Regions from separate parts of the Brevibacillus composti genome, predicted to be linked through region 2. Evidence: riboswitches for the same ligand, from Rfam matches in the RefSeq annotation. Region 2 holds a riboswitch; each other region holds the start of a gene.

Region 1 (2,269 bases), 1.1 Mb from region 2:
TCAGACGGGCGAATTCATACTGTCTCGGCACCTTATCCATCTCGCACTCGCGAATCACCCAGTCGTAGAGCGGACGGTGATCCTCGAACTCCAGGGAGCAGAGCGAATGCGTAACACCCTCGATGGCGTCCTCCAAAGGATGGGCGAAGTCATACATTGGATAGATGCACCACTTGTCTCCGGTGTTATGATGCGAGGCGTGAGCGATCCGATAGAGGACCGGGTCGCGCAGATTGATATTAGGAGAACTCATGTCAATTTTGGCGCGCAATACTTTTTCGCCGTCCTTAAACTCGCCATTGCGCATCCGATGAAACAAGTCCAGATTCTCTTCCACCGAACGATTGCGGTAGGGGCTGTTGGTTCCCGGCTCCGTCAATGTCCCCCTGGTCTGCCGAATCTCTTCAGCCGACAGGTCGCACACATAGGCCAGTCCCTTTTTAATCAGGAGAACAGCCCGCTCGTACATCTCTTCAAAGTAGTCCGATGCGAAATACAGCCCGTCCCATTCATATCCCAGCCACTTCACGTCTTCCTTGATCGCTTCTACGTACTCCGTATCTTCCTTCAGCGGATTGGTGTCGTCAAAGCGCAGGTGGGCTCTGCCCGAAAACTCCTTTGCCAGTTCAAAATTGAGGCAAATCGCTTTGGCATGCCCGATATGCAGATACCCGTTCGGCTCTGGAGGAAAGCGTGTCACGATTTCCTTGACTCGGCCTTCTTGCAGGTCTTCCAAGACGATGTTGCGGATAAAGTTGGATGATGCCGATTTGTTTTCCAATGAAAATCAACCTTTCCCTTCACCTTTACATTCCATAATACTGATTCCATCGCGATAGTTCAACAAAATCGCCCTCCGGCCAAGCCTACTTGCAAGTGCAAAATTTGCAAATCGTGGATTCGTTCTGTGAAAAACAGGGAATAGGTGAATAAATAGCGTGACAATCATCCAAGGTAGTTGTGACAAATATCATTTTCTACTAAAAAACGAACCAGATTATGCCGAAGATATTTATTGAACACATGTTAACCAATACCTTTCATTAATATCGATAATGGCAAACCCGGGGGAATCCGGCGACGCAAAGCTATAGGGGCTCATCTCTACTTGGTAGAAAAGCCAGCCAGCTGCCGAAGTATTGATGTAGGACGAGACCGATGATCCTATGTCATTGGTCTTTTTGTTGTGTTCAGCAAAAGGAGGTGGCTCTATCAGCAATCGTTTCCACTGTTTTTTTGCTTTATTCATAAAGAATGGAGGATGAAGAATCGTGAAAAAGAGTTTCTGGCGCAAGGCTTCTGCGCTTGCTTTGACAGCTGTGATCGGATTGTCCAGCTTTTCCTCTGTAACGGAAGCGGCCAATCGTCCGACTACGATGGCCCCGAACGCGATGGTCACCACTCCGCATTATTTGGCTACGGCCGCGGCCCTCAAAACGCTGGAAGATGGCGGAAATGCCGTAGACGCAGCGATCACCGCCGCTTCGACGCTGGCTGTCGTGTACCCTCACTACACGGCCATCGGCGGAGACAATTTCTGGCTGATTTACAACGCCAAGACGAAAGAAGTCCGGGCGTTGAACGGAAGCGGTCGTGCCGGTGAAAAAGCGACGATCGAGTATTACAAGGAAAAAGGCTATGAAAAGATCCCGTCGCGCGGGTACGAGTCTGCGAATACCGTGCCCGGTGTCGTGTCCGGCTGGTGGGAGGCCTACCACTACGCGCAAAAGGAGCTGGCCGGAGACAGCAAGCTGAAGTGGGAGCGCTTGCTTGATCCCGCGATTGGCTACGCGGAAAACGGCTACCCGGTATCGCCCAACCAGGTGTACTGGACGAAATACGCCACTGACCCGACCGACAACGACCTGAAGAATCTGCAGCGCTTTGAAGAGTTCCGCAAGACCTTCCTGAAAGAGAACGGCGAGCCGTATCAGGCGGGCGAAGTCCTCAAGCAAAAAGATCTGGCGAACACGCTGAAAGTGATCGCCAAAAAAGGTGCGGACGGTTTCTACAAAGGCGAAATCGCCCAAAAAATCGTCAAAGACATGGAAGCAAACGGCGGTTTGCTCACGCTGAAAGACTTTGAGACACACACATCCACGTGGGCCGATCCAATCTCCGTTGAGTACCGCGGCTTCCAGGCGTACAATGTGCCACCCAACTCCCAAGGCATGGCCTCTTTATCTATCCTAAACATATTGAACAACATCGATCTGAGGAGCTTGGGTGAAGGAACACCGGATTACTACCACGTGATCGTTGAAGCCAC
Region 2 (2,269 bases):
TGAGGGACAACAAAAGACGTGGTACATGCAGCCGCAGAATGTGCAGATCACACACCTCCAATTATGATCAGGCAACCGCGTACGGCTTCCTGCCATCGCCCATCGGCGAGAGGATAAAAAAATCGAGCCTACACCCAAATGGTACTACAACATTCCAAAAACAAGAAGCTGCGAAAATAACGGTCGTAAAAAAAGAAAAAAAGCCCTGAAAGGGGCCTGTAAAGAGGGATAGCGGATTTACTTGTACAAAATATCTTTCCGCAAGGCGTTTACCTTCTCCAATGCATCGCGGATGTCTTCCTCCTGTACGCCGAAGTGTCTGAGAGCTGCTTGCAAATGTGCGACAATCGCATCGAAGTGAACCGGCTGCAAATTCATCCCTTTATGGGCCGCGGCCATGGACTGGCCCGAATACTGATTGGGCCCCCCTAAGGCGTAGCTGATGAATTTGGTTTGATGCTTCCGCTGCTTTTCCATATCCGTGTTTGCAAAAAAATGATTCACGGTCTCATCTGCCAAAACCAATTCGTAAAAATAATCGACCACCTTTGAAATGGTTTCTTCGCCGCCGTATTTTTCGTAGAATGTCTCCATATTGAACCTCCTCGGCATAAGAACTACAGCTTAGTTCTTCCACCAGGAAAGCAAGTTTATGAAGGGGATGGACGATACGGTCCGTCACTCTTTCTATCCGACACTCTTTTCATAATGAATCAACGAATGTACATAGCGGCAGATGCATTGCGGGTCTCGCCGCTTTTTGTCGTGCGCCCTTCTCTCCCGTTATGCAAATGGGTATGTTTCCGGCAGACAGCGGGGGAAAATGAGGAGGGGCACAGAGGCGGAAGTTATCCATATCCACAAAGTATGTGACGGAGATGAGGTATGGTGATTGTCGTGAATTGTCGAATGCCGGTATTCGCGCGTATTATCGGATCGTAGGTCTAATTTATCAGCAAAATCAGATTCTTGTAGCAATTTTGGTTCATATCAGTTGCCCAAGGGTTTCCAATGCTGGGAATACCGTCTTGTTTTTTCGACAAATAACGATTATGATTGTCGTAAATACGTCGAATTTTATATGTTTATTTTCCAACCAATTTCATATCGAAAAAGGGCAAATCCATTGAAAGATGGAGACGCAAAGCTAGAGGGGCTAATATGCGAATTACGTTGCATGATGCCAGCCAGTTGCCGACAGAGTTGTCTTTGTTTTTTTCTGTGCGCGGGTCCCCTTTTGTCTAAAAAGGGGATTTCTTGTTTGCAGAAAAAGAAAATAGAGAAAGAGAAGGGGTGTTTTTCATGGCTGTGCTTTTGGGAATAACGAGTTTTGTCTCTTCTTCTTACCTCGTTAAAATTAATGAGGCAGACACCGATCTGATTGAAAGAAGAACGGTTATCTTAACGAATATTCTTCGGGTCCAAGTGGAAATAGCGAAAGAAAGCGAGCAGCTGCGGGGATATTTGCTTGCCCAGGAGCAGGAATACCTAAGCGAATTGCAGTCTTCGTATGATCTGATCGCCAACTTGATGGCGGACACGCGGGAACTGGCTCAAATCGAAGCATTTGAGAACAAATTAACCGAACTGGACGAGCTGAACCAACGATATAAACTGAGAGCCGACCATCTCTTGAATATGGTTCAATCGCAACAGCCCGCACAGGAAATAACCGACTATTACCGGTCAGAGGTACTCCCCTTGGGCAAACAACTGGATGCGACGGTAGAAGCTCTGGCCGAGGAACAGCTTCAGATCATGAACGAAGAAAGCAAGAAAAATACGGGATTGGTCAGAAGCGCAATTTCCACGGTATCCTTCCTCAGTGTGATTGCCGTGATCCTCGCAATTTTGATCGGACTGGTGATTTCGCGCCTGATCTCGAAGCCGATCGTTAAAATGGCGGCCATCGCGGAGCAAATCGCACAGGGCGATCTGACCTCAGAACCCTTTCAGGTGAAAAATAAAGATGAAATCGGCAATTTGGTCAAATCGTTTAATCAGATGACGGACAATCTGCGCAGCCTGGTAGGACAGATACGGATCACCTCCGAGCAGGTAGCCGCTTCCTCCGAAGAGTTGACGGCGAGTGCGGAACAATCCAGCCAAGCAGCGGAAATTATCGCGAAGACGGTCCAGGAAGTGACGGCAAACGCCGAGATGCAGTCCCGGAGCGTTAGCGAGAGCGGACAGACGATCCAAGAGATGTCGGTGGGTGTACAGCAAATCGCCATGAGCGCCCAATTGACCTCTTCCCTGTCCGTCCAGG
Region 3 (2,269 bases), 840 kb from region 2:
CCATGAGGAGCAGGTATGTAGATGTAAATCCTTTCGCCATTTCTTTGACCGTTTCTATCCAGCCTTTGTTATAAAAATACGAGATTCCAAGACCGCATAAAATCAAATTGACCAACCAATACACAACGGCTAGAAAAAGGTCTGCAAGAATTGGTGAAATGGCATTTATACTAACTATCCAATCTTTTAGAAATCCTACAGTCCAAATTGTCATGACAAGCTGACCAATATTCACGGCAGCTTTAATGACATTTACCCTCGTTAACGAAGAAATAATAAGGGCTTCAATGACAGCACACCACACACCAACCGAAGTTCCAAAAAGTAGTATCCCCGAGAAGATGACGGCATTATTCACGGTCAAGATGGTGTTTGACAGTCGAACTGGAGTAAATGTCGAAAGAATAGTCAGGAGAGTATAAGCAGACAATACTCCCCAGTGATCACGAGACTGCCAATCAAAAAAAGACGAATAAATGATAAGAATTGCTCCCAGAACAAATCCAAATTGGACAACTGTACCCTTGGCAATTCTTCGCAAACTAGTTTTTGGCTGCATAGCTTTTACCTTCTCGAAGTTGTAGTAGCGAGATGGGTTTATTCATTAAGCGTTGCACCAGCAAAAATGCTCCGAGCATGATAAAAATATCGCCGATGCTAATCACCCTCGGGATAATCGACGGCATATAAATGACGTCTGTTAAGAATGGAAGATTCGAGGCTTCTGTTAACACACTGTGTTTAAAATTTGTGCCGTTGATGACCGGTTCTAAATCATATGGCAATCTTTTCGCCTGCTCCAGATCGATTGGCATCTTTCCTCGATTAGTCCAGATCGCCAAGGCATTGAGAAACCAGCCAACCATAAAAATCCTCATATCTTCATACTGACGATTAAATACGAAAAAACCCAAAATGAGCACATAGGCTACGGATATGAAAACACCGCTCCATTTGGAAAAAAAAGCTGCACAAACTTGAAGAATAATGCTCCCAACGAGTAGCCCGACCTTATAAAATTTTGGTAACTCCTTTACTCTACCTCCCCGTAAAAGGGCAACAATAAAAGAAAAGCAAATCACATCCAAAAGCATGTAACTTTCCTCCAAAGCTTAAGAAAAAACACCACTCAACCAAGCGGTGTTTCTTCTTAAACATTATTAGCCAATGTGGAAGTTCGCCGAAGTAGCAGCTACGATTGCAACAACCATCATGATAGCAACGATCCATTTTTTCATGCCCATTTCCCTCCTTATATTAAATAGTGGAAAACAGCTGGATTCGCTATTTGCTACTGCAAGGACCAAGCGACCAGATAAAGTCCTCGCGCGTTTTCTCCTTTTCAATGAAAAGGCCGGATTCGCTACTCGCTCCATACAGACCAAGCGACCAAATACAGTCTGTACTTCTTCGCAGCTTCTTGCCTTTATATTACACGAAACTGACAATTTTCGGCAATGGTAGATTCGTAGTCTATTCGCTTCAATTCAACCTAGGAACATATACCTAGAACTATGTCCTCACACAACTGCGGCCATGACGGCTTTTTGTGCATGTAGTCTATTTTCAGCCTGATCAAACACGACGGAGTGAGGACCATCGATCACGCTGGAAGAGACTTCTTCCTCACGGTGGGCAGGCAGGCAATGCAGGAAAATGTAGGACGGGCTCGCGTGGCTGACCAGCTCGTCGTTTACCTGGTAAGCGGCAAAATCGTTCAAACGCTGTTCGTTTTCCTTTTCAAAGCCCATGCTGGTCCAGACATCGGTGTAGACGACGTCGGCGTCTTTGACCGCTTCGATCGGATCGTGGGTCACGAGCAGTTTTCCGCCGCTTGTTTGCGCATAAACTTTTGCCTGCTCTACGATTTCCTCATTCATTTCATATCCTGGCGGCGTGGCGATTCGCACATCCAGACCGAGCAGGGCAGCCGCCAGCACGAGCGAGTTGGCGACGTTGTTTCCGTCTCCCACGTATGCCAGCTTGATGCCTTTCAGCTTGCCCTTGTGCTCCCAGATGGTCAGCATGTCAGCCAGGGCCTGGCACGGATGGAACTCATCCGTCAGACCGTTGATGATCGGGATGGTGGCATGCTTCGCCAGCTCCTCCACGCCCGCGTGGGAGAACGTGCGAATCATGATCACATCTACGTAGCGGGACATTACTTTGGCCGTATCGCTGATCGGCTCGCCGCGTCCGAGCTGCAGCTCCTTGCCGCTCATAAACATCGCCATGCCGCCCAGTTGGTGCATCCCTACTTCGAAAGAGA

The links. Region 2 has a riboswitch for cyclic di-GMP ahead of JD108_RS15950 (methyl-accepting chemotaxis protein). Riboswitches for the same ligand answer to the same signal wherever they lie in the genome.
Region 1: it holds a riboswitch for cyclic di-GMP, as region 2 does, so the genes downstream of both, ggt (gamma-glutamyltransferase) here and JD108_RS15950 (methyl-accepting chemotaxis protein) in region 2, are expected to answer to the same signal.
Region 3: it holds a riboswitch for cyclic di-GMP, as region 2 does, so the genes downstream of both, JD108_RS19940 (DUF5317 domain-containing protein) here and JD108_RS15950 (methyl-accepting chemotaxis protein) in region 2, are expected to answer to the same signal.

What each region holds. Positions count from the first base shown of each region.
Region 1 covers NZ_CP066308.1:4,246,354-4,248,622, forward strand. Annotated here, with positions in the region: gene JD108_RS21165 (glutamine--tRNA ligase/YqeY domain fusion protein) at 1-781, opposite strand, end outside; cyclic di-GMP riboswitch class I at 1,048-1,136, shown strand; gene ggt (gamma-glutamyltransferase) at 1,272-2,269, shown strand, end outside.
Region 2 covers NZ_CP066308.1:3,146,253-3,148,521, reverse strand. Annotated here, with positions in the region: gene JD108_RS22700 (hypothetical protein) at 1-13, opposite strand, end outside; gene JD108_RS15955 (group I truncated hemoglobin) at 238-594, opposite strand; cyclic di-GMP riboswitch class I at 1,107-1,199, shown strand; gene JD108_RS15950 (methyl-accepting chemotaxis protein) at 1,303-2,269, shown strand, end outside.
Region 3 covers NZ_CP066308.1:3,983,139-3,985,407, forward strand. Annotated here, with positions in the region: gene JD108_RS19935 (HD-GYP domain-containing protein) at 1-559, opposite strand, end outside; gene JD108_RS19940 (DUF5317 domain-containing protein) at 543-1,094, opposite strand; cyclic di-GMP riboswitch class II at 1,344-1,427, opposite strand; gene argF (ornithine carbamoyltransferase) at 1,521-2,269, opposite strand, start outside.